Regions from separate parts of the Telluria sp. AIW5 genome, predicted to be linked through region 3. Evidence: predicted binding sites of a transcription regulator. Region 3 holds the regulator's gene; each other region holds the start of a gene.

Region 1 (7,912 bases), 640 kb from region 3:
CCAGGGCCGGCTGCATGTTCGAGGGGAAGCCGGCCGGCTCGGCGGAATAGCCGCCCATGTCGCCCGGTTTCTGCTTCAGCGCCGCCGCCAGCCGCTCGCTGGCGCAGGGCAGGGCCGCGATGTCCGGCCCGACGGTGGCGGCGTAGGATTCCCCGATCGATTCGAACAGGGGCGCCGAGGGGCCTGGCTTTACCGTCCAGGTGTAGTTCGCACCAGCCATCCAGCACACGCCATCGCCCGTCATCCGGCCGATCGGAAAACGCGCCTTCCACTTGAGCAGCCGCTCGGCGTTCTTGAAGCCGAGTTCCGCCACGTATCCCACGGCAGCAGTGAAGAAGTCGTCTTGCCAGGGCGCGAGTGCGACCTTGTTCTTGTAGACGACCGCATAGCCGTTGACGATGACGCCGAGCTTGTTGGCCTGCGCATTGTCGGTGTAGGTGGCGTTGTACCAGGACAGGTTGCTGTCCAGGATCGTGTTCAGGGCGCGCTTGAGCGGATGGCCGTCAGGCGTGATGTAGGCGGCCTGGCCGAGGGTGCGCAGGCTCCAGGCCTGGCCGCGCACCTGCTCCGGCGCCAGCAGGCCCTGGGCATCCTTGCGGTAACCGGGATTCGTCTCGAAGACGTTGTACATGGCCCAGAACTGCAGCTCTTCCAGGTAGTAATGGTCGCCGGTGACGAGGTAGGGCAGGTAGACCAGGCCCGGCTGGTGCGAGACGTCGGACACGTACGGAGTCGCGCACATGTCCTTGCGGCAGGCGGGAAAGGCTTCGAACTTGCCGGTCTTCGGATTGCGCGTGTCGCTGAGATGGCCGGCCAGCGTCATGAACGGATAATCGAGCAGGCTGACCGGCAGGCCGGTTTTCTTGTCGCGGTAGTGCATCGACCAGCTGCCGGCCAGGTCGGCGGTGCCCAGCGTGACCGACTTCGCGCGTGCATCCATGCTGAGCAGGTAGTCCGCGGCCCAGCCGGGCAGCAGGCCGATGTCGACGCGCCCGCCGGGACCCGGCATTTTCGGCGCGGCCAGGCCGACGCCCATCGGTTCGGTTTTCGATCCGTTCCAGCTTGCCGCCAGCCCGGCGAGCGTACTGTCGCGCACCACGACCGAGCGGTCGTAGTTCGGCAGCGCGCGCGAATCGATCAGGTAGCCGCTGTCGTGGCGCAGGTGCAGGGCCGGCGCCTCCCCGGTCCAGGCCAGGGTGCGCCAGCGCGCATGGTGGTAGTGCAGCATGTCGCGCTTCTCGTAGACCGGCTTGCCGCCTGCCGTGATCGTGACGTCGTAGCTGATGTTGTGCGGGTCGGGCTCATAGGCCCAGTCGTTTTCGACGACCACGTCGACCCGCGCATTGCGCGTCCCCGCGTAGGACCGGATCGCAAAGCGCGCCGCCAGGTGCGGATGCTCGACACCCTTTGCATTCTTCAGGGGCGCCGTCACCTCCAGCTCGGTGACGACGGGGCCCTGCAGCCACACCTGCGCTTTCTGTTCCTTCAGCAGGGCGGCGCTCGACGCCGTGTAGCGCTCGCCGTCGACGACCATGCTCACCACCGTGTCGGGCGCGGCGCCCGGCTTGGCGGCTTCCGGCGCCTTTTTTGCCGACTTGACCAGGGCCAGGCCGAGCTCCTTGCCGGCGTTCAGGCGCGGCAGGACCAGCGAGACGACCGCGTGGCGCACCGAGCCGTCCGGGTGGGTCGCCTTGACGTCCAGCTGCAGCGGCAGCAGGGTGCCGTCGGCCAGCTTGCCGGCCAGGCCGGCGCCGCGCGGCAGGTCGCCGGGCGCGAACACCTGGCCGAAGGTCAGCGGAACCTTGGCCTGGTCTTCGCGCGCGGTGCTCTCGATGACGACGCCGGTGATACCGCCCGCGGGCACGGCAAATTTTTTCCGGGCTGGCTGCGCCACGGCGGCCGCGGGTTCGGCTGGCCCGCGCGCCGGCTTCGCTTTCTCTTTGTCTTTCTCTTTGCTGCCCTTGTCCGCCGGCGCTGCGTCGTCCGGCGCGCCATGGCGCTCGGCCAGCACGCGGCTGGCATCGAGCTGGCCGGTGCTGGGCAGGCCGACGAAGCCGGGTTCATCGGCCTTGCCGCGCTCCTGGGCGTGGAGGGTGCCGCAGGAGAGCGCGGCGAGCAGGCAGGCGAGACGGAAAGGGAAGGGCAAGGAGGCTGGCGTCATGAAGGCAATCGAAAGCGGATACAGGTAACAAACCGAACAGTAAAACAAAAAGCGCCCCGGGGGGCGCTCGTTTGTGCGGTCCTGATTGCAGCCTTACTGCTTGAGCGTGCGTTCGAACAGTTTGAAAATGCGGCGGTACTGGTCGAACCAGCTCTCCGGCTGGGTGTAGCCGTGGCGCTCGAGCGGATAGCTGGCCATCTCCCAGTTATCCTTGCGCAGCTCGATCAGGCGCTGGGCCATGCGCACCGAGTCCTGGTAGAACACGTTGTCGTCGACCATGCCGTGGCCGATCAGGAGGTTTCCCTGCAGCTTGTCGGCGTACTCGATCGGCGACGAGATTTTATACGCCTCCGGATCGAGGTCGGGCGTGTTCAGGATGTTCGCCGTGTACTCGTGGTTGTAGGTGGTCCAGTCGGAGACCGGACGCAGGGCCGCGCCCGACTTGAACATCTCCGGCGCGCGCATCAGGGCCATGAAGGTCATGAAGCCGCCATAGCTGCCGCCGTAGATGCCGACGTTGGCCGCATCGCCCTGGTAATTCGCCACCATGTACTTCACGCCGTCCTGGTAGTCGACCAGTTCCGGGTGCCCCATCTGGCGGTAGATCGCGGTGCGCCAGTTGCGGCCATACCCCTGCGAGGCGCGGTAGTCCATGTCGAGCACGATGTAACCCTTCTCGACCAGCAGGTTGTGGAACATCTGCTCGCGGAAGTAGACCGGGAAGCGCTTCGTCGTGTTCTGCAGGTAGCCGGCGCCGTGCACGAACATCACGACCGGGTATTTTTTACCGGCTTCCATGTGGGCCGGGCGGTACAGCTTCGACCAGACCGGATCGCCGCCGGCGCTCGACGGCACGGCCACGAACTCGGGCTGGACCCATTCCCGCGCCTTGTATTCGGCAGTACGCGTATCGGTCAGCTTGACCGCCGCACCGCCGGTAACGGGCACCGTCGCCAGCTGGGCCGGCATGTAGCTCGACGAGTAGTGCACCAGCAGCTTGCGGCTGTCCGGCGACAGCGTGAAGCGCTCGACGCCTTCCAGGTTCGTCACCTCGCGCGTGCCGCCATCCTTCGCATTCACGGCGCAGACTTCATACGTGCCCGGATTCTTGCGGTTGCAGAGCATGTAGGCGGTGCTGCCGTCGACGTTCCAGCGCACGTCGCCGGCTTCCCATTTGCCGGAGGTCAGCGCGCGCGGACGGCCGTCGACGGGCTGCGTGTACACGTGCGCGTAGCCGCTTTCTTCCGACACGTACCACAGCGTGCGGTTGTCCGGCAGCCAGCCGAAGTCGCTGTTGTCGAAGTTGACCCAGGCTTCGTCCGTGAGGCGATGCTGGGGTTTCAGTTTCGCGGCCTTCAGGTCGATGGTGGCGATCCAGCGGTCCTTGTTGTCGATAGCGCGCAGCATGACGGCGGCCTGCTGGCCATCGAGGCTCCAGCGGACCGCATCGGCACGGTCAGCGATGCGGAGCAGGCGGTTGCCTTTCAGGGGATCGAGTCTGGCGGCGGCGCGCAGCCTCGCCAGCGGGTCTGTCGCGATGCCGGGCAGGGTGTCGAAGAGGATGTCCTGCATGCGGTTGGCAACCAGGTCGATCAGTTTCAGTTGGTGCGGCACGGGATAGCTGCGGCCGACGCGGGTGCGCTCGTCGTCCATCTCTTCATAGCCCGATTCGGTCACGTAGCGCGGCATCTTGCCGACCCGGCCTTTGTCGGCGCCCTTGGCAGCGGTGACGATCACCAGGTAGCGGCCATCAGGGGACAGGGCGCTGCCTTCGATCGTGATCTTGTCGCCCAGGTAGACCGGGCCTGGTGCGCGGGTGGGATCGAAGCGGCGCTCTTCGTCGACACGGGCGCGCGCGGCGTCGCGGTCGTCCTTCGCGCGTTTCAAGGTCGTGATCAGGCGTAGCTGCATGTCGCGCAGTGCTTCCGGTTCCTGCACAGCCGGATCCTTCGCCGCGCGCAGCAGCGCCACCGGCGCCTGCAGGCGGCTGGCGCGGTCCCAGCTGAACCAGTCGTGGCCGATGCGGAACTGCACCGCGCGCTCGTCGCTCGAGTACTGCGGGTCCTCGGCCTTGAGGCCGCGCGTGATCTGAACCAGTGCACCATTCTTCAGGTCGCGCTCGAACAGGTCGCCATTACGCACCATGATGGTGCGTGTATGTGCACGGTCATAGACCATGTCCGGGCTGTCGAGCTTCGCCAGGTCGGCGTCGGCGACTTTTTGCGGGCTGCCTTTCGTGGCGATGAAGGTGTCGCGCAACTGCGAGCCGGTGCGCTTCTGCTTGAAATACACATCCTGGCTGTTCCAGCTCCACCATGCTGCTTCGGCCGGGTTGCCGATCCAGTCCGGATGGGTCATGGCCTGGTCGAGGGTAATGGGCGTGGGCGCGGCCACAGCCGGAAGCGCAAGCAATGCGCACAGCGGGGCGGCAAGGAAAGTCAGTGCAGGAAGTCGCATCGTGGAGTTCTGGTGAGGAGAGAAAATAGCTTTCTGGCTAGAAAAAATGCGAATGCATTCTAGCGCAGCCACTGAAGCGACGGGGGATTCCGGCAGCGATCGCCGGACAATAAAAAAGCGGCCCGCGTACGTAGGTACGGGGCCGCGGGATGCGGTGCTGCCTTACTGTTGCGGAATCAGGCCGCTTGCTGCTGTGCCTTTGGCGCGCGTGGCAGCAACATGGCGATGCGCACGATGACGGCAAGGGCTGCGACGCTGGCGTGGAAGTATTCGACTGGCGACATGATGATCTCCTGTAATTCGTTGATGTTGCGGTGCAGTATAAATGCCTCCGATCCATAAATAAACTTTCTGTTTGTGATGTTGGCGATCAGGCTGGTGAATGACCCGTCGGCCTAAGCTGTTGAGATATAGGCCTGGACGATATCGATACTGTAGGGAAACTATATGAGGCGTGGCCCGTTTCTTGCATCAATTGCAGCATGAAACAAGCGGACCTCACCCCCAGCCTGCGCATCGTCGTCGTCACCGGCGGCGATGCCCAGGCCTGCGATGCAGCCCGGGCCGCCCAGGCCAGCCGCAGCGCGGCACTGCGCGTCGGCCTGCTGGAGTCGGGCTACGACATCGTCGCCTCGCTCCCGCCAGACATCTTCCTGCCCGAACGGATCGCCCAGCTGCAGCCTGACCTGATCATCCTCGACAGCGAATCCGATGCGCGCGACGTGCTCGAACACATCGTGATCGCCACCCGCGAGGCGCGCCGCCCGATCGTGCTCTTCACCGAAGACGACAGCGCGGCGACGATGGAAGCGGCGGTGGCGGCGGGCGTGTCGGCGTATATCGTGGCCGGCCTGCGCGCCGAACGCGTGCGGCCCGTGCTCGACGTTGCGCTGGCGCGCTTCAGGCGCGAACAGAAACTGCTGGGCGAACTGGCCGACACCCGCCAGAAGCTGGCCGAGCGCAAGGTAATCGACCGCGCCAAGGGCGTGCTGATGGCGCGCCACAAGCTGCTCGAGGACGAAGCCTACGGCCGCCTGCGCAGCCTGGCGATGAACAAGAACATGAGACTGGCCGAGATCGCGCAGCGCATCCTGGACGTCGAGGATTTGCTGGGCTGACGCCGGCGAAAGGAAACGCATGACTGGCCTGGCAAAAGCAGGTTTTCAGGGAGCCGGATCGGACCGCCCCGAAAAGGAGACACTTCGTATCGGTTTCATGCCGCTGGCCGATTGCGCGCCGCTGGTGATGGCCTCGATCCTCGGCTTCGACGAGAAATACGGCATCAAGCTGGCGCTCGACCGCCAGCACTCGTGGTCGGGCATGCGCGACCGCCTGACGAACGGCGAGCTCGATGCGGCCCATGCCCTGTATGGCCTGCTGTACGGCCTGCACATGGGGATCGGCAGCGCCGCGCGCGACATGGCCGTGCTGATGAACCTGAACCAGAACGGCCAGGCGATCGTACTGTCGCGCGCCATCGCAGCGGCCGGCGTGTCCGACGGCGCAGGCCTCGCCGCGCTGATGCGCGAGCAGCCGCGCCGCTACACCTTCGGCCATACCTTCCCGACCGGGAACCACGCGATGTGGCTGTGCTACTGGCTTGCTGCCGCCGGCATCGATCCCCTGGCGCAAACGAAGCTGGTCACCGTGCCCCCCAGCCAGATGGCGGCCAACCTGGAAGCAGGCCACATGGACGGCTTCTGCGCGGGCGAGCCCTGGAGCCGGCGCGCGGTCATGGAAGCGAGCGGCGCGCTGGTGGCATCGAGCAGCCAGGTCTGGCCCAACCATCCGGGCAAGGCGCTCGGCGCGCGGGCCGACTTCGTCGCCTCCCACCCGAATACCTGCCGCGCCCTGGTCGCCTGCCTGCTGGAGACCACGCGCTGGCTCGACGCTTCGCCCACCAACCGCGAAGCCGCCGCCGAGGTGCTGGCCAGTCCCGCCTATGTGCACGCCGACATCGACCTGCTGCGCGCCTGCCTGGTGCCGCGCCGTTCGGACTATCCGGAACTGCGCTTCTTTGGCGAAGGGGAGGCGACCTTCCCGTGGCTGTCGGACGGGATGTGGTTCCTGACCCAGCAGCGGCGATGGGGACTGCTGCGGGAAGACCCGGATTACCTGGGCGTGGCGGGTTCGGTGAACCAGGTGGCCTTGTATCGCGAGGCGGCCGAGCTGGCAGGGGTAGATGCGCCGTCGGTCGTCATGCGCAGCAGCCGGCTGATGGATGGGCGCATATGGGACGGAAGCGATCCTGCGGCGTATGCGGCGTCGTTCGAGATTCACCAGCGTGAACCGCAGCCATTGAGCGCGTGAGGTAATTCACCCGGGCACACCACCGGCGTAACGCGGCGCCCGGAACGCAAGAGCACCGTAGGGTGGGCACCCCGTGCCCACGCGGAAGCGCGCGCAGCGTTGGCGTTCGCTCTATTGGACGCGTTCGCACATGGCAGAGCATCCCCAAGCGCCCAGTTAGCGCTACGTTCATCGCACACGCCGCGCAGCGGCATGTCGGCGTAACGGACGCCGGATGCGTGCGTAACCGCGTGGGCGCGGGGTCCGATCGCGGCCCGGCCCACCCTGCAAAATCCACCGCGGTGCACCGTTCCGCATCATTAGCGGGCATTGTGCACTGCAATAGAGCGCCTTCTCCCGATCGACCGCGGCACCCGCCCCGCGCCCCCGCTGGCACGGCTCTTGCAATTACTCCCATCAGGATCAACGGCGATCCCTTCAGTTACACAGCCGGTCCAATGCTGGACCGGCGTTCCGGACAATGGCGTCCGCCTCCCAGGTCACACACCTCGGGACGCGGACGCCTTTTTGTTTTCAAAGACGAGGGATACCATGGCCAGCAAAGCAAACAGCATCACATTGACCGACTTCCATACGCCCCAGATGCGGGCCTTCCACCTGACCTGGATGGCCTTCTTCATCTGCTTCTTCGCCTGGTTCGCCTGCGCGCCGCTGATGCCGGTGATCAAAGGCGAATTCGGCCTGTCGGTGGCGCAGATCGCCAACATCAATATCGCCGCGGTCGCGATCACGATCCTGGTGCGCCTGCTGGTCGGCCCGCTGTGCGACCGCTTCGGCCCCCGCAAAACCTACACCGGCCTGCTCGCCCTGGGCGCGATTCCCGTGCTCGGCCTCGCCTTTGCCCAGAGCTACGAAAGCTTCCTGATGTGCAGGCTGGGGATCGGCGCCGTGGGCGCGAGCTTCGTCATCACGCAATATCACACCTCGGTGATGTTCGCCCCGAAAATCGTCGGCACCGCCAACGCGGCCGCCGCCGGCTGGGGC
Region 2 (7,912 bases), 2.3 Mb from region 3:
GGCATCAGCGAAATCCTGATCACGATCGAAGAAGGCCTGGCTTTCCGCGGCAAGAACGGCAAGATCGACCTGAAGGTGGTGTTCAAGACCTGGGCCACGATGCCGCGCCACTTCGCCACCTTGCTGCGTTCCTCGGCGATCGGCTGCTGGATGGGCATCACCCCTGGCGGCGCCACGGCGGCCTCGTTCATGGGCTATGGCGTGGCCAAGAAGTTCGCCCGCGACCAGGACAGCTTCGGCAAGGGCAACGTCGCCGGCGTGCTGGCGCCGGAAACGGCGGCACATGCGGCCGGCACCAGTGCCTTGCTGCCGATGCTGGCGCTGGGCATCCCCGGCTCGGCCACCGCCGCGGTCTTGCTCGGCGGCCTGATGATCTGGGGCCTGCAGCCGGGTCCGCTGCTCTTCGTCGAGCAGAAGGATTTCGTCTGGGGACTGATTGCGAGCATGTACCTCGGCAATATCTCGGGCCTGATCATCGTGCTGGCGACGGTGCCGCTGTTTGCCGCGATCCTGCGCATTCCGTTCTCGATCATCGCCCCGGTGATCCTGGTGGTGTGCGCGATCGGCGCCTTCACGGTGCATAACGCCCAGTTCGACATCTGGCTGATGCTGGCCTTCGGCATCGTCGGCTACGTGTTCAAGAAACTCGACTACCCGCTGGCGCCGCTGGTGCTGGCCCTGGTGCTGGGCGACCGGGCCGAGGACGCGTTCCGCCAGAGCATGCTGGCCTCGCGCGGCGGGCTGGAGATTTTCTGGAGCAACGGGCTGGTCGGCACGATCATGACGCTGGCGGTGGCCGGGCTCGGCTGGTCGCTGCTGGGTTCGCTGCGCCAGCGATTCTTCCCGCGGGCGCCGGTGGCTGCGGAGCCAGGCCACGCTGCTTGATTTTCGCAGTACGTAGGGTGGGCATGCCCACGCGTGAACGACGCGCATTGTTGGCTTCGTTTGAAGACAAGCACGCCAACACTAGGGCGGGCGTCACGCGTGGGCATGCCCACCCTACCAGCTCGTCTCCCGCTCCGCCGTGGCGCTGATCTTGTGAATCGACAGGTCGGCGCCATTGTACTCATCCTCGGGATCGAGCCTGATCCCCACCAGCCGCTTGAGCAGGCCGTAAATCAGCCAGCCGGCCGCAAACGCAATCGCCACGCCCATCAGGGTGCCGATCAGCTGGGAGACAAAGGACACGCCGCCCAGGCCACCCAGCGCGCGCTGGCCGAAGATGCCGGCCGCAATCCCGCCCCAGGCCCCGCACAGGCCGTGCAGGGGCCAGACGCCCAGCACGTCGTCGATCTTCCACTTGTTTTGCGTCAGCGTGAACATCCAGACAAAGACGCCGCCGGCGATGGCGCCGGTGACCAGCGCCCCCAGCGGATGCATCAGGTCGGAGCCCGCGCACACCGCCACCAGCCCGGCGAGCGGCCCGTTATAGGCGAAACCCGGGTCGTTCTTACCGGCCAGCACGCCGGCGAGGGTGCCGCCGACCATCGCCATCAGCGAATTGAGCGCGACCAGGCCATTGATTTTATCGAGGGTTTGCGCGCTCATGACGTTGAAGCCGAACCAGCCGACTGCCAGCACCCAGGCGCCCAGCGCAAGGAAAGGGATGCTCGATGGCGGGTGGGCCGCGATCGTGCCCGCTTTCGTATAGCGCCCCCGGCGCGCACCAAGGTGCAGCACCGCCGGCAGCGCCACCCAGCCGCCCACGGCATGGACGACCACCGAACCCGCGAAGTCGTGGAACTCGGCACCGAGGACGGTATGCAGCCAGGCCTGGACGCCGAGGTTGTGGTTCCAGACGATGCCCTCGAAGAAGGGGTAGACGAAACCGACCAGCAGCGCCGTGGCGACCAGCTGCGGGTGGAATTTCGCGCGCTCGGCGATGCCGCCGGAAATGATGGCGGGGATCGCCGCGGCAAAGGTGAGCAGGAAAAAGAATTTGACCAGCTCGAAGCCGTGGCGCGTGCTCAGGGCAGCGGCGTCGGAAAAGAAGTTGACGCCGTAGGCGATGCTGTAGCCGATGAAGAAATACGCAATCGTGGAGACGGCGAAATCGACCAGGATCTTGACCAGGGCATTCACCTGGTTTTTCTTGCGGACCGTGCCGAGTTCGAGAAATGCGAAGCCGGCGTGCATGGCCAGGATCAGGATCGCGCCGAGCAGGACGAACAGGGTGTCGGCGCCATTATGTAGTGCATCCATCCGAGTGACTTTCTAAAAGAGTGCGAATGTAAGACGAGAGGATGTGGTAAAGCAAAATTCGCGCCTCCCCGTGGCGCATCGTCAAGGTGCTGAATATTCTCGACATTTTCCTGCGCGGCAGGGCTTTTCACGTGCGATGCACTAAAAGTGTGCGTTCGGCGCACGTTTTAGCGCACCTGTATGCGGCAGAGCCTGCACTAAAAGCGGGCGCGTGGGCGCCCGGCTTGTAGCGAAGACAATCCCGAACTGCTGGTTTGCAACAGAGCCCGCGAATACTCGCTCAACTTCCGTTTTTACCGGACCGCCTGCTCTACAATGATGTGAGAGTGACGCGCGGAAAGCATCCGCGACGCGCCGGAAACAGCCCAGGAAAACGACCCACGATGCTTCATCCGCAGAACAGCCGGCGCCGCAAGGTGTTCGGCGCCGCAAGCCTCGCCGCGATGCTGGCCGCCCCCGTACTGGCAGCTGCAGGCGCCCCGGCCAGCGTTTATATCGAAGACCTGACCTCGCCCGAACTGCAGGCCCGCATCGCAGCCGGCGCCACCACGGTGCTGGTGCCGATCGGCGGCACCGAACAAAGCGGGCCGCATATCGTGCTCGGCAAGCACAATGTGCGCGCCCGCGTGCTGGCCGGCCGCGTCGCCCAGCGCCTCGGGAATGCGGTCGTCGCCCCGGTCGTCGCCTACGTGCCCGAAGGGTCGATCACGCCGCCGGTCGGCCACATGCGCTTTGCCGGCACGATCTCGATTCCGGACGCCGCCTTCGAATCGGTGCTGGAAGCCACCGCGCGCAGCTTCTGCCAGCACGGCGCGCGCGACGTGTTTTTCCTCGGCGACCACGGCGGCTACCAGAAAAACGAAGAAAAGGCGGCCGACCGCGTCAACCGTGGGCAAGCTTGCCGCGTTCACGCCTTGCTCGGCTATTACGGAGCGACGCAAACGGCGTATGTGGCCGGCCTGAAGCGCCGCGGTTATGGCGATGCGGAGATCGGCCTGCACGCAGGCCTCGCCGATACGGCGCTGTCGCTGGCGGTCGATCCCAGGCTGGTGCGCCAGGAGTTGCTCGCGGCCGGCGCCGCTGCCGGAAAGGCCGGCGGCGTCAATGGCGACCCGCGCCGCGCAACGGCGGCGCTCGGCCAGGCCGGCGTCGATGCTGTCGTCGAGGCCTCCGTCGCCGCCATCCGCGCCGTAGTAGAGGCGCATCCCAACCAGAACCCAACCCGGCAACCCTGAAAAACCCCATCGTGCGATTCAAAAAAACAGTCGGCGCCATCGTCGCCTTGTCCATCGTGGCCGGCGCGGCCATCCTCATGCGTAGCAAGCAGGCACCGGTCGTCACCGGGCCCTCCCACGTCGTCGCGGCTTCCGGCATGCCGCCGGTCCTCGATCCGAACAACCTGTACAGCGAAATCGGTCCGACGCACCTGAGCGCCGCCGTACGCGGCGACCTCGAACGCGTGTACGTGCCGAATTTGCGCTCGAACGACGTCAGCGTGATCGATCCGGCAACGATGAAAGTCGTCGACCGCTTCAAGGTCGGCATCAGCCCGCAGCACGTGATCCCGGCCTGGGACCTGCGCACGCTGTGGGTCGCGAATAACGCCGAGCGCCAGGACAGCGGCAGCCTGACCCCGATCGATCCGGTCACCGGCAAGCCGGGCCAGACGGTGCCGGTCGACGACCCCTACAACATGTACTTCACGCCCGACGGCAAGTCGGCGATCGTGGTCGCCGAAGCCCGGCGCCGGCTCGACTTCCGCGATCCGCACACGATGGCGATGCAGTATGCGATCGACGTGCCGAAGTGCGGCGGCATCAACCACGCCGAGTTCTCGATCGACGGGCGCTATGCGCTGTTCACCTGCGAGTTCGATGGTTCGATCGCCAGGATCGACCTCGCCGAACGCAAGGTGCTGGGCTACCTGAAGCTGAGCATGCCCGGCACGCGCGTGCGCGAAGGCTTCGACCCGCGCAATCCCGGCGCCAGCGAAGTCTGCACGAGCAAGAAGGGCATGCCGCAGGACGTGCGCATTTCGCCGGACGGCAAGCGCTTCTACGTGGCCGACATGATGGCGGACGGCGTCCACATCATCGACGGCGCGAGTTTCACCAAGGTCGGCTTCATTCCGTCCGGTCCCGGCACGCACGGGCTGTACCCCAGCCGCGACGGCAAATTCCTGTACATCACCAACCGCGGCACGCACCGCATCCACGGCAAGCGCAAGGGCCCGGGCAGCGTCGACGTGCTGGAATTCGCCAGCGAGAAGATCGTCGCGCATTGGGCGATTCCGAATGGCGGCAGCCCGGATATGGGCAATGTCAGCGCGGATGGCAAGTGGCTGTGGCTGGCGGGGCGATTTGACGATGTCGTGTACCGGATCGATACGGGCAGCGGCGACGTGCGCTCGGTGAAGGTGGGGGGCGAGCCGCATGGATTGACCGTGTGGCCGCAGCCGGGGCGTTACTCGCTCGGGCATACGGGCAACCTGCGTTAGCGGATCAACCGCGCCTAACTGCCCACCAGTCCGGCCGCGATATTGATCGACATCCCAATGATCGCGGCATTGAATACGAATGACAGCACCGATTGCGCGAGCACGGCCTTGCGGGCCGTCGTGGAATGGATGCTGACATCGGAGGTCTGCGCTGCAACCGCAATCGTGAACGAGAAATAAAGAAAGTCCCAGTACCCGGCCTCCAGGGTATCGTCAGGAAATCGAAGGGGCTTGTTGCCAGTGTGCGAACGATAGTACAGGTGGGCGTAATGGAAGCTGTATATAACGGACACCAGAAGCCATGAGCCCAATACCGTTGCCGCTGTAAGGCCGTAGTGCGTCAGTCTCTGGTCTCCGGTCATGCTTTTGGCGGAGGCGAGTTCGATGACGATCGCAGCCAGGCTGATCATCGCTCCGACAGACATGACCGACAGCGCAAAGACTGCGTTCGCTTCCTCTTGTTCAGCCAGCCTGGTTATCTGGCGCGGGTCGCCGCGCAGAACTACCCAGCTCGTCATGCCCAGGTAAAGCCATACCGCGATATTCCATCCGACCAGGCATTTCAGGGAAAGTCCCCAGCCATGCGGCAGCGCCGCTCCCACAATCACACCTACGGCGGACGCGCTCATCAGGCGTGGATGGGAGTGAAAGAGGCGGTAACGGTTTCGGAAGAAGGTGGAAGACATCTATCTGCAAGCCGATCAGGAAAATTGAATTAAATTTGTAGACGAGCCGTTGTTGTTAACAGTCAGCTGCGCGGCCCAACTGACGCCAGCCTGCCACGGAAAACGCCAGGCCGTTGGCCGCCAGCGTCGACAGCGACAGTCCCCAGAAAAGTAAATTATGCAAGATAAGCATGCGCTGCAGTTGGTCGGCGTAGAGGACCGCCTGCAGCCGTTTGATCTCCCACAGCAGCGCGCGCCCGCCTGCCAAGTGCCGGTTTCGCTCCTTGATCTCGCGCAGCTGTTTAGTCGGTAGCGTTTCTGTAAAGCCCATCAGGGAGTAGCACTGTGTGTGTGCTTACAGTTTTCGCGCAAATCGGCCAAAAAAAGGCCGGTGAGCACCGGCCTTCGTTTACAACTTGAGAGATTACTTCAGGCGACGACGCAGAGCACCCAAGCCTGCAAGGCCCAAGCCGAACAGGGCGAGGCTAGCTGGCTCAGGAACTTCGCTCACTTCAGTGACTTGCCAGTCGTATGAAGCAGCTGAACCTGGCATATACATCGAAATGTTCTGAGCGCTGTCGAAAGCGTCGCTCTCGTCGTACCAGCTGAGCGAATACACGAACGCGCTGTAGCTGTCATCGCCATTGGCCAAGTCGCTATTAATGAAAATAAAATTATTTTCTTTCCCGTCAAAAGAGACTACTGCTCCAGGAGCCCAATAATACTGGTTCTCGACGTATTGAGCGGAATAAAGGTTGCCGCTTCCGGAAATTTCCGCGCCGTTGATTGCAACAGAGATGTTGGAAAGATCGGTAATGAGATTGCCGTGCGCTTTACCCTCAAATGAGCCAGAAACTGTGTTGTCATTAGCATCAGACATTGCGAAGGTGTAGACACCAGCGTGAGCAGAGCCGATGGTGGCGAGCAGAACAGCAAGGAGAATTTTTTTCATGACATCCTTAGTTGGTTTTAGACGTAAGTCCTAAAAGCAATAATGATGCCATCTAATAATACCAATGACTTATTGGAAATGTAAGTTTCTATTGTAAAATTCTTCGACATGTAAGGAGGCTTGCATCTTGTCTCCAATGCAATTAACTTTATGGCTGGTCTCGACGGCGCCGGAGGTATAAACGGCGTGCAACATAGCTTCCATGTGCTCGATGGGGACGGCGTTCTCATTTGCGGTGACGGCCGCGCCGAGACTGAGGCGTACGCCCAGTTACAGGCTAACGGCTAACGGCTAACGGCTAACGGCTGCTTCGGGGCGGAAGCAGCCGGTCGCTACAGACAGCAGCCGGTCGACAGTTGCCGCACGCAGCGGCTGCGCCGCAGGATCGGCTCGCGACTCTGGCACGGCCTGGCTGTGAATTGCCGGAGGACCTTGCGGATTTGCTACACTGCCGCCTTTATCTGCAAGAGAATGACGATGCCAGACGTCCCGGAACTGCGTGCGCGCGCCCTGCGCTGCCTGCTGGAGACCGATCCGCTCACCAAGACGCTCGCGGTGGCAGCGCTCGCAGAATCCTTCGCCGCCGGCGCGCTGGCGCTCGACAGCGGGGCCGCGCTCGAAGCGGCCGGCGCCATTCCCGGCCGTCCGGAGCGTCCCGAACTCGTGCCACCGCGCCTCGTCGGCCGCCGTTCGATGGTCACCATCGAAGGCCGCGCCATGCTGGTGCACGCGCTGGCCCATATCGAATTCAATGCGATGAACCTGGCGCTCGATGCGCTCTGGCGTTTTCCCGGCTTGCCCGACGCCTATTACGCCGACTGGCTGCAGGTGTCGAAAGAGGAGGCCTATCACTTCACGCTGCTGGCCGATCATTTGAGGACGCTCGGCTGCGCCTACGGCGACTTCCCCGGCCATGACAGCCTGTGGGAGATGGTCGACAAGACGAAAGGGGACGTGCTGGCGCGCATGGCGCTGGTGCCGCGCACGCTGGAGGCGCGCGGGCTGGACGCCATTCCGCCGCTGCGCGCGAAACTGGCCCAGGCCGGCGACAGCGCGGCGGCGGAGATCCTCGACATCATCCTGCGCGACGAAGTCGGCCACGTCGAGATCGGCAACCGCTGGTACGGCTTCCTGTGCGCGGCGCGCGCTTTGCCGCTGCGCGCCACTTACGATGAACTGGTGGTCCGCTACAAGGCGCCGGTGTTAAAGGGCCCGTTCAATCTCGAGGCCCGCCGGCGCGCCGGTTTCACTGAAGAGGAACTCTCGCGTTTTGCGTGAGGCGGCGCCCGGCCGCCCATTCGAGCGTCCACCAGGCCAGCGCGGCGGCAGGGAAAGCCATCCCGGTCAGCAACGCGGCATCCCAGCCGTGGCGCGCATGGACCCAGGCGCCGAGCGCCGAGCCGACGGCGCCGCCAACGAAGAACAGCGCGAAGAAGAGGCCGTTCAGGCGGCTGCGCACGTCGGCGGCGAGCGAAAAAATGGCGCGCTGGCCCAGCACCATGTTGGCGGCCACCGCCATGTCGAGCGCGATCGAGGCGATCACCAGCATGCCGAGCGCCACCGCGCGCGAACCCGGGACGAACAGCGGCAGCGCGA
Region 3 (7,912 bases):
TATACGGTTTCGGATAGAAATGGATCAGGTGATTCAGCGCGTATTCTTCGGTGAAAAAATCCTCGAGCAGCGCGCTGCCCCCAAGCGGCGTGGCGTGCCCCGCTTCGTGGAAGAAGCGGATGTCGCCGCCCGCGCACAGGGCTTTTTCGCTGCTGCTGGTGAGCACGACCGCGGACACGGAGGCGTCGTCGCGCCAGGCCAGCAGGATGTCGGTCAGGCGGCGGACCATTGCCAGCGAGAGGGAGTTCAAGGCCTTGGGACGGTCGAGGGTGATCGTGCCGGTGCCGTTGGCAATGCGGGTCAGGACGTGGTCGGTCATGGCGAGTGAGCTGGTGAAAGAGACATGTATTTTACCGAAGGCAGACGTGAAAAGGGCGCCTCCCGGCGCCCTCGTTCAGACGGTGCTCAGTGCCCGGTATTACAGCGCCGCAGCAGGCTCTCCGCCTTCAGGCAGGCGCTTGAGCGCCTCACGACTATGGTCCTTCAACATCGTCTTGTATTTCATCACCTGGCGATCCAGCCTGTCCATGAGCAGGTCGATCGCAGCATACAGGTCTTGCGCCACACTCTCCACGTGCACGGTCTTGCCGGACACGCGCAAGTTAATCTCGGCCTTTTGCCTTTTGTCTTTTTCGGTGAGATTGTCGATGGCGAGGATCACGTGGGAATCGATGACCTGATCGAAATGTCGGGTGATGCGTTCGAGCTTGTTCTGTACGTATTCACGGATGGCGGGGGTGACGTCGAGGTGGTGGCCACTGATGGTGAGATTCATACACACTCCTTTGAGAAGATAGCGGCCGCCGGGCCGCGCAAGGAGTGCGCGTGGCTGCCGCTGTTACAAGGATTTGCGGAGGCTGACGGGAGGGATCTTGAGCGCTTCGCGGTATTTTGCAACCGTGCGGCGCGCAATGACCATGCCTTGTTCACCGAGCATTTCCGCGATCTTGCTATCGGATAATGGGTTCTTTGGGTCCTCTGCTCCTGTCAGCTGCGCGATAAGCGCCCGTATCGCCGTGGACGATGCTTCGCCCCCCGCTTCGGTGGCGACATGGCTTCCGAAGAAATACTTCAGCTCAAACATGCCGTGCGGGGTCAGCATGAATTTCTGAGTTGTTACGCGAGAAATCGTGCTCTCGTGCAGACCCAGTGTATCAGCAATCTCGCGAAGCACAAGGGGACGCATGGCAACCGCGCCATGGCTGAAAAAGTTCTTCTGACGCTCCACAATTGCCTGCGAAACACGCAGGATCGTATCGAAACGCTGGCGCATATTTTTGATGAGCCACTTCGCTTCCTGCAGCTGCGCGCTCATCTGGCCTTCGCCTTTTCCCTGCTTGAGCAAATTCGCGTAGACGTTGTTCACGCGCAGGCGCGGCATGACTTCGTTGTTCAGCGAAACGCTCCAGCCGTTCTTCGATTTGCGGACAATAACGTCCGGAACGACGTAGTCCGAGACGCTCGATGCAAAGGCGGCGCCGGGATGCGGATTGCACTGGCGAATGACGGCTTGCGCTTCGCGCAGGTCTTCGTCGTCGCAGTCGAGCGCTTTCTTCAACTTCGTGAATTCGCGCTGCGCGAACCAGGTCAGGTAACCCTCGACGATCTTCAAAGCCATGCGCCGCGTCACCAGCGGCACGCCCGGCATGGCGCGGATCTGCAGCGCCAGGCACTCGGACGCGCTGCGCGCACCGACGCCGACCGGATCGAGGCTTTGCACCATCGCCAGCGCGCAGCGCAGTTCGTCGATCTCGACTTCCAGCTCTTCCGGCAGGCGCGCGTGGATCTCGTCGAGCTGCTCTTCCAGGTAGCCGTTGTCGTCGATGGCGTCGATCACCAGTTCGGCGAGGGCCCGGTCGCGCGCCGTCACGCCGGTCACCCGGATCTGCTCCGTCAGGTGCTCGCGCAAGGTCACGCCGATAGCGCCCAGCTGCGGACGGCCATCGTCGTCGCCGTCGGCGTTCGACGCGCGTGACAACTCTCCCCAGTCCGCGTCGGACTCGCCGCGTTCGACCTCGCCGCCGCCGTCAAGGCCGTCGGCACCATCCGCGGCTGCGGGGGCGCCCTCTTCCGCATTCGACGCCGGCGCCTCGCCTTGCGCCGGCGCGGCGTTGAGCGCGCCGTCGGCCAGCAGGCGCACCGAGTGGTCGAGCGGATCGTCGAGCCGCTCGAGCAGCGGATTATCGGACAGGATTTGCTCGATCTCCTGGTGCAGTTCGAGCGTGGACAGCTGCAGCAGGCGGATCGACTGCTGAAGCTGCGGCGTGAGCGCCAGGTGCTGCGAAGTCCGGAGTTGCAGGGATTGTTTCATGTGCCGCTTGGGTTCCGTGTTTTGCTACAGGCTTGCTACATGCGGAAGTGTTCGCCCAGGTAGACGCGCCGCACCGACTCGTCGGCGATGATGTCGTCGGGGCGTCCCGACGCCAGCACCGCGCCCTGGTTGATGATGTAGGCGCGGTCGCAGATGCCAAGCGTCTCGCGCACATTGTGGTCGGTGATCAGCACGCCGATGCCGCGCTCCTTCAGGAAGCGCACGATACGCTGGATCTCGATCACGGCGATCGGGTCGACACCGGCGAACGGTTCGTCGAGCAGCACGAAGCGCGGATTGGTGGCGAGCGCGCGCGCGATCTCGACGCGGCGCCGTTCGCCGCCCGACAAGGACAGCGCCGGGTTCTCGCGCAGCTTCTCGATTTGCAGTTCGGCCAGCAGCGAGTCGAGCCGGTCGTTGATGGCGGCTTTGGTCAGTGCCTTGCCGTTGTCGTCGCGCTGCAGCTCCAGCACGGCGCGGATGTTGTCCTCGACCGTCAGCTTGCGAAACACCGAGGCTTCCTGCGGCAGGTAGGATAAACCGAGTACCGCGCGCCGGTGGATCGGCAGGCTCGAAATATCGGTGCCGTTGATTTCGATGGCGCCGGCGTCCGACGGCACCAGGCCGACGATCATGTAGAACGAGGTGGTCTTGCCGGCGCCGTTCGGCCCGAGCAGGCCGACGACTTCGCCGCAACCCACTTCGAGCGACACGTCGCGCACCACCAGGCGCTTGCCGTAACTTTTCTGCAGCCCCCGCACGACCAGGGTACTGCGCTTGTCGCTTGCTTCTTTCATTATCGCTTTCCTGCTACTGGCGCTGCCGGCGTCGATGAAGGTGCCGATGCAGGCGCAGCCTTGGCCGCCGGCGCGCCGGCCGGGGGAACCGCTGCCGCAGGTGCGCCAGGCGCGCCGCGGCGCGGTGCGATGATCAGCGTCCCGCGCCCGCCGCCAAGCTTGCTCTCGCCGCTGGCGTCGTTGCGCACGGTCGCCACTTCCTTGCGGCTGTCGTAGGAGATGTAGGCGCCATCGAGCTCGTTGGTCAGCCGCCCGTTTTCGAGCTGCTTGACGATCGCCTTCGAGAACAGCTTGACCAGCTCCTGGCGCTCGTCGTATTCGATGCGCTCGGCCTGGCCTTCCATCCACAGGTCGGGTCCGCCGTCGCGCTTCTGGCGGAAGGTCGCCACGCGCCCCGGGCCGGAAGTGAGCGTCACGCTCATGTAGCCTTCCGGCGTTTCCTTCACCAGTGCGCGGTCCGACTTCATGATCAGGGTGCCGCGCGTGAGGATGACGTTGCCGGTCAGGATGCGCGTCTGCGTGACTTCGTCGACGTCGAGCGAATCGAAGTTGATGACGGCCTGCTTCAGCGAGTCCGCGCGCTCGGCGGAAGCCGATAGCGAGAGCAAGGAAAGGAAGGCGGCGGCGAGAAGGGTTTTCATTAGGGCTCGTTCCTGTTATTGGGTGGGTGCGGCGTGCTGGCGCGGCGGATAGACGATCTGGCCACGCCCGCCGAGGTGCAGCTTCTGGGTCGGGTTCTCGGCCACCATGCCGACCCCGTTGACCGAGGCGGCGCCGAGGGTCATCTGCACCGGAAGTTTCGTCTTGACGACCTCGTCGTCGGCCAGCAGGGTGAGCGCCTCGGTGCGCGCGCGCAGTGCTTCGCTCTTGGGCGTGGCCGGGCGCGCGATGTCGACATTGCCCATCAACTCGACGCGGTTTTCGGCGTGATAGACCTGGCCGCGGTCGGCGTGCATGGTCATGCGCGGGCGGCCCGGCGCCATGCTCTCGACGATCGGCTTCGATACTTCGGAGACGTCGTTGTCGGGATGGTGGGCCAGGCGCGCGCCGGACATCACGTAGCGCGGCACGCCGGTTTCGGTCATGCGCACGAAACTGAAGTTCTCGACGATGTAATCGGGCTCGTTCAGGTTGTTGCCGGCGCCTGCCGTGTCCCCGGTCTGGATCGCCTGCAGCAGCCAGAAGCTGCCGAAGGCGAAGAACACGGCCGTTACCATCAGCGCCAGCATGCGCCAGCGGTGTGCGGTCCGTTTGTTCACGTAGGTCGCCATGGTGTCACGCCCATGCGAACTATGCGAAATAAGGCGCGAGCGCCTCTTCGTACTTGCCCTGCGCGCGCAGCACCATGTCGCACACTTCGCGCACGGCGCCGCGCCCGCCGCCGGCTTTGGTGACGTAATGCGCGCGGTGCTGCACTTCCGGGTGCCCGGTCGGCACCGTCGCGGCAAAGCCGACCTTGGCAAGCAGCGGCAGGTCGATCACGTCGTCGCCGATATAGCCGCACTGCTCGGCCGTGAAGCCGGTCTGTTCGAGCAGTTCGGCAAACGCGACGCGCTTGTCCTGGTGGCCCTGCCAGACGTGGTTGATGCCGAGGTCGCGCGCACGCGCCAGCACGATCGGCGATTTTCTCGCGCTGATGATGGCGGTAATCACACCCGTCTTTTGCAGCAGCTGGATGCCCAGGCCGTCGAGCACGTTGAAGGTTTTCGTGATTTCGCCGTCCGGCCCGTAGGTCAGGCTGCCGTCGGTCAGGATGCCGTCGACGTCGAAGATCATGACTTTGACGCGCGCGGCGCGCTCCATGTGTGCAAGCGGGGTCATCAGATTACCTTTGCGCGGGTCAGGTCGTGGATGTGCAGGGCGCCGACCAGCAGGCCCGCTTCGTCGACCACCAGCATCTGGTTGATGCGGAATTCTTCCATGATCGCCACCGCGTCCACCGCCAGCTGCTCGGGGTGCACGGTGCGCGCGCCGACGTGCATGACGTCGCGGATGGTCACATTCGAAAAGTCCTGCATGCGCTCGATCAGGCGGCGCAGGTCGCCGTCGGTGAACACGCCGAGCGGTTTGAAGTCCGGGTCGACCACGGCGGTCATGCCCATGCCCTTCTGGCTGATTTCCAGCAGCGCGCGGGTGAGCGGCGTGTCGGGCGTCACCGCCGGAATCGCCTCGCCGCTGCGCATCACGTCGCGCACGTGGGTCAAGAGGCGCCGGCCCAGCGCGCCGCCCGGATGCGAGCGTGCGAAGTCTTCCTCGCGAAAGCCGTGGGCGTCGAGCAGCGCCACCGCAAGCGCGTCGCCGAGGGCCAGCGTGACCGTGGTACTGGCGGTCGGCGCCAGGTTCAGCGGGCAGGCTTCCTTGGCCACCGACACGTCGAGGTGGACATCCGACAGGAGCGCGAGACGGGAGTTCGGCTTGCCGGTCATCGCGATCAGGGGCGTGCCCATGCGTTTTACCACTGGCAGGATGTCCATCAATTCGGAGGATTCGCCGGAATACGAAATCGCGATGAACACGTCCTTGCTGGTCACCATGCCCAGGTCGCCGTGGGCGGCTTCGCCCGGGTGCACGAACATGGCCGGGGTGCCGGTCGAGGCCAGGGTCGCCGCGATCTTGCGCGCGATGTGGCCGGACTTGCCCATGCCCGAGACGACCACGCGGCCGCTGCAGGCGTACATCAGGGCGACCGCGCGCGCGACGCTGTCGTCGGCATCCAGTCGTGCGTCCAGCGCGTGGATGGCATCGGCCTCGATGGCCAGGGTTTCGCGCGCCAGCGCGAGCACGCGCCGCGACTGGTTCTCGTCAAAACTGTTCAGCATTGTTTTTTCATCGGTTACACTCATTCTGGAAGTATAAACGAATTGGGAAAGCAAAAAACTTGCCAGACGTATCAAACAACGCTCGGTTCACAGAAAGACCTGATCACGCATGGCGTCCGGACTCGAACTGACCCTGCTGCTGCTCGGCAGCGCCGTCCTCGGCGTGGTCGTGTTCCGCAGCCTGCACCTGCCGCCGATGCTGGGCTACCTGGCCGTCGGCGTGCTCATTGGCCCGCATGCCTTCGGTCTCGCGGCGGAAACCGGTTCGACCCACGCGCTGGCCGAATTCGGCGTTGTTTTCCTGATGTTCTCGATCGGCCTCGAATTCTCGCTGGCCCAGTTGCGCGCGATGCGGCGCATCGTGTTCGGCCTCGGGGTGGCGCAGGTGGTGCTGACCATCATCGCCACCATGATCGGCGGCCTGGTTCTCGCGATGTGGGCGCCGCAGCTGCGGATCGGCTGGCAGGCCGCGTTTGCGCTGGGCGGCGCGCTGGCGATGTCGTCCACCGCCATCGTCGTGAAACTGCTGACCGAGCGGCTGGAGCTCGAAAGCGAGCATGGACGGCGCATCATCGGCATCCTGCTGTTCCAGGACCTGGCCGTGGTGCCGCTCCTGATCCTGATTCCCGCGCTGGCGAAAGACCCGGAAAACCTGGTGCGCACGCTGGCCTGGGCCGGGGTAAAAGCCGCGGCGGTGCTGGCGCTGCTGCTGTTCTTCGGCCAGAAGCTCATGCGCAGCTGGTTCACGTTAGTGGCCAAGCGCCGCTCGCAGGAGCTGTTCATGCTGAACCTGTTACTGGTGACGCTGGGCGCGGCCTGGATCACCGAGCGCGCCGGCCTGTCGCTGGCCCTGGGCGCTTTCGTGGCCGGCATGCTGATCTCGGAAACCCAGTTCAAGCACCAGGTCGAGGAAGACATCAAACCGTTCCGCGACGTGCTGCTCGGCCTCTTTTTCATCACGATCGGCATGCTGCTGAACGTGCAGCTGGTCTTGCAGAACTGGTGGCTGGTGCTGCTGCTCTTGATCATTCCCGTGCTGCTGAAATTCGTGCTGATCGCGGGCCTGGCGAAGGCGTTCGGCTCGTCGGACGGCGTGGCGATGCGTACCGGTCTGGCGCTGGCGCAGGCCGGCGAATTCGGCTTCGTGCTGCTGAACATGGCCTCGGGCTCGAAGCTGATCGATCCCTTCCTGATGCAGCTCGTATTGGCTTCGATGGTGCTGTCGATGCTGGTCGCGCCCTTCGTCATCGCCAAGTCCGACCAGATCGTGATGAAGATCGCCTCCAACGAATGGATGATGCAGTCGCTCCAGCTCACGCAACTGGCAAGCCGCACGATGGCCGCGCAAAAGCACGTGATCCTGGCGGGTTTCGGGCGCAGTGGCCAGAGCGTGGCCACCTTGCTGACCGATGAGAAGCTGCCCTGGCATGCGCTCGACCTCGACCCGGAACGGGTGCAGGAAGCGCAGTCTGCCGGCTCGAGCGTTTCCTACGGCGACGCCGGCCGGCGCGAAGCGCTGATCGCGGCCGGCATCAATCGGGCAAGTGCATTGGTGATCACCTTTGCCGACACGCGCGCGGCCTTAAAAGTGCTGCACCTGGTGCACGAGCTGGCGCCCTCGCTGCCGGTGATCGTGAGGAGCCACGACGACAGCGACCTCGAACTGCTGCGCCAGGCCGGGGCGACCGAGGTGGTGCCGGAAGCGCTGGAGAGCAGCCTGATGCTCGCTTCGCACGCGCTGGTCGTGGTCGGCGTGCCGCTGCGCCGCGTCGTGCACCGCGTGCAGAGCGCGCGCGACGAACGCTACGCTTCCCTGCGCGGCTATTTTCACGGCGCCAGCGACCTGGTCGAGGACCCGGAGCACATGTACGTGCGCCTGCATTCGGTGGTGCTGAACGAGGCTGCGCAAGGGGTCGGGCGACGTATCGACGAGTTGGGGCTGGATGAACTGGGGGCGGAGGTAAGCGGGATCCGGCGCGCGCGGG

What was found. The regulator sigma-54, encoded in region 3, starts transcription at its own class of promoters, with help from an activator protein. The targets are predictions, from matches to a motif close to TGGCANGNAANCTGCTTT.
Region 1: the regulator sigma-54 is predicted to act here: its motif matches at 5,074-5,091, upstream of AC1MEM_RS22880 (ANTAR domain-containing response regulator).
Region 2: the regulator sigma-54 is predicted to act here: its motif matches at 2,251-2,268, upstream of AC1MEM_RS15445 (ammonium transporter).

Annotation. Positions count from the first base shown of each region.
Region 1 is NZ_CM155289.1:5,194,085-5,201,996, reverse strand. It holds gene AC1MEM_RS22890 (hypothetical protein) at 1-2,161, opposite strand, end outside; gene AC1MEM_RS22885 (S9 family peptidase) at 2,255-4,618, opposite strand; gene AC1MEM_RS22880 (ANTAR domain-containing response regulator) at 5,101-5,736, shown strand; gene AC1MEM_RS22875 (CmpA/NrtA family ABC transporter substrate-binding protein) at 5,756-6,928, shown strand; gene AC1MEM_RS22870 (MFS transporter) at 7,460-7,912, shown strand, end outside.
Region 2 is NZ_CM155289.1:3,499,625-3,507,536, forward strand. It holds gene AC1MEM_RS15440 (tripartite tricarboxylate transporter permease) at 1-885, shown strand, start outside; gene AC1MEM_RS15445 (ammonium transporter) at 1,000-2,202, opposite strand; gene AC1MEM_RS15450 (creatininase family protein) at 2,586-3,437, shown strand; gene AC1MEM_RS15455 (YncE family protein) at 3,515-4,699, shown strand; gene AC1MEM_RS15460 (DUF1345 domain-containing protein) at 4,714-5,385, opposite strand; gene AC1MEM_RS15465 (hypothetical protein) at 5,441-5,695, opposite strand; gene AC1MEM_RS15470 (PEP-CTERM sorting domain-containing protein) at 5,789-6,316, opposite strand; gene AC1MEM_RS15475 (ferritin-like domain-containing protein) at 6,794-7,594, shown strand; gene AC1MEM_RS15480 (MFS transporter) at 7,563-7,912, opposite strand, start outside.
Region 3 is NZ_CM155289.1:297,404-305,315, forward strand. It holds gene AC1MEM_RS01310 (enoyl-CoA hydratase/isomerase family protein) at 1-319, opposite strand, end outside; gene hpf (ribosome hibernation-promoting factor, HPF/YfiA family) at 419-775, opposite strand; gene AC1MEM_RS01320 (RNA polymerase factor sigma-54) at 839-2,311, opposite strand; gene lptB (LPS export ABC transporter ATP-binding protein) at 2,347-3,108, opposite strand; gene lptA (lipopolysaccharide transport periplasmic protein LptA) at 3,108-3,749, opposite strand; gene lptC (LPS export ABC transporter periplasmic protein LptC) at 3,765-4,367, opposite strand; gene AC1MEM_RS01340 (KdsC family phosphatase) at 4,399-4,929, opposite strand; gene AC1MEM_RS01345 (KpsF/GutQ family sugar-phosphate isomerase) at 4,929-5,951, opposite strand; gene AC1MEM_RS01350 (monovalent cation:proton antiporter family protein) at 6,037-7,912, shown strand, end outside.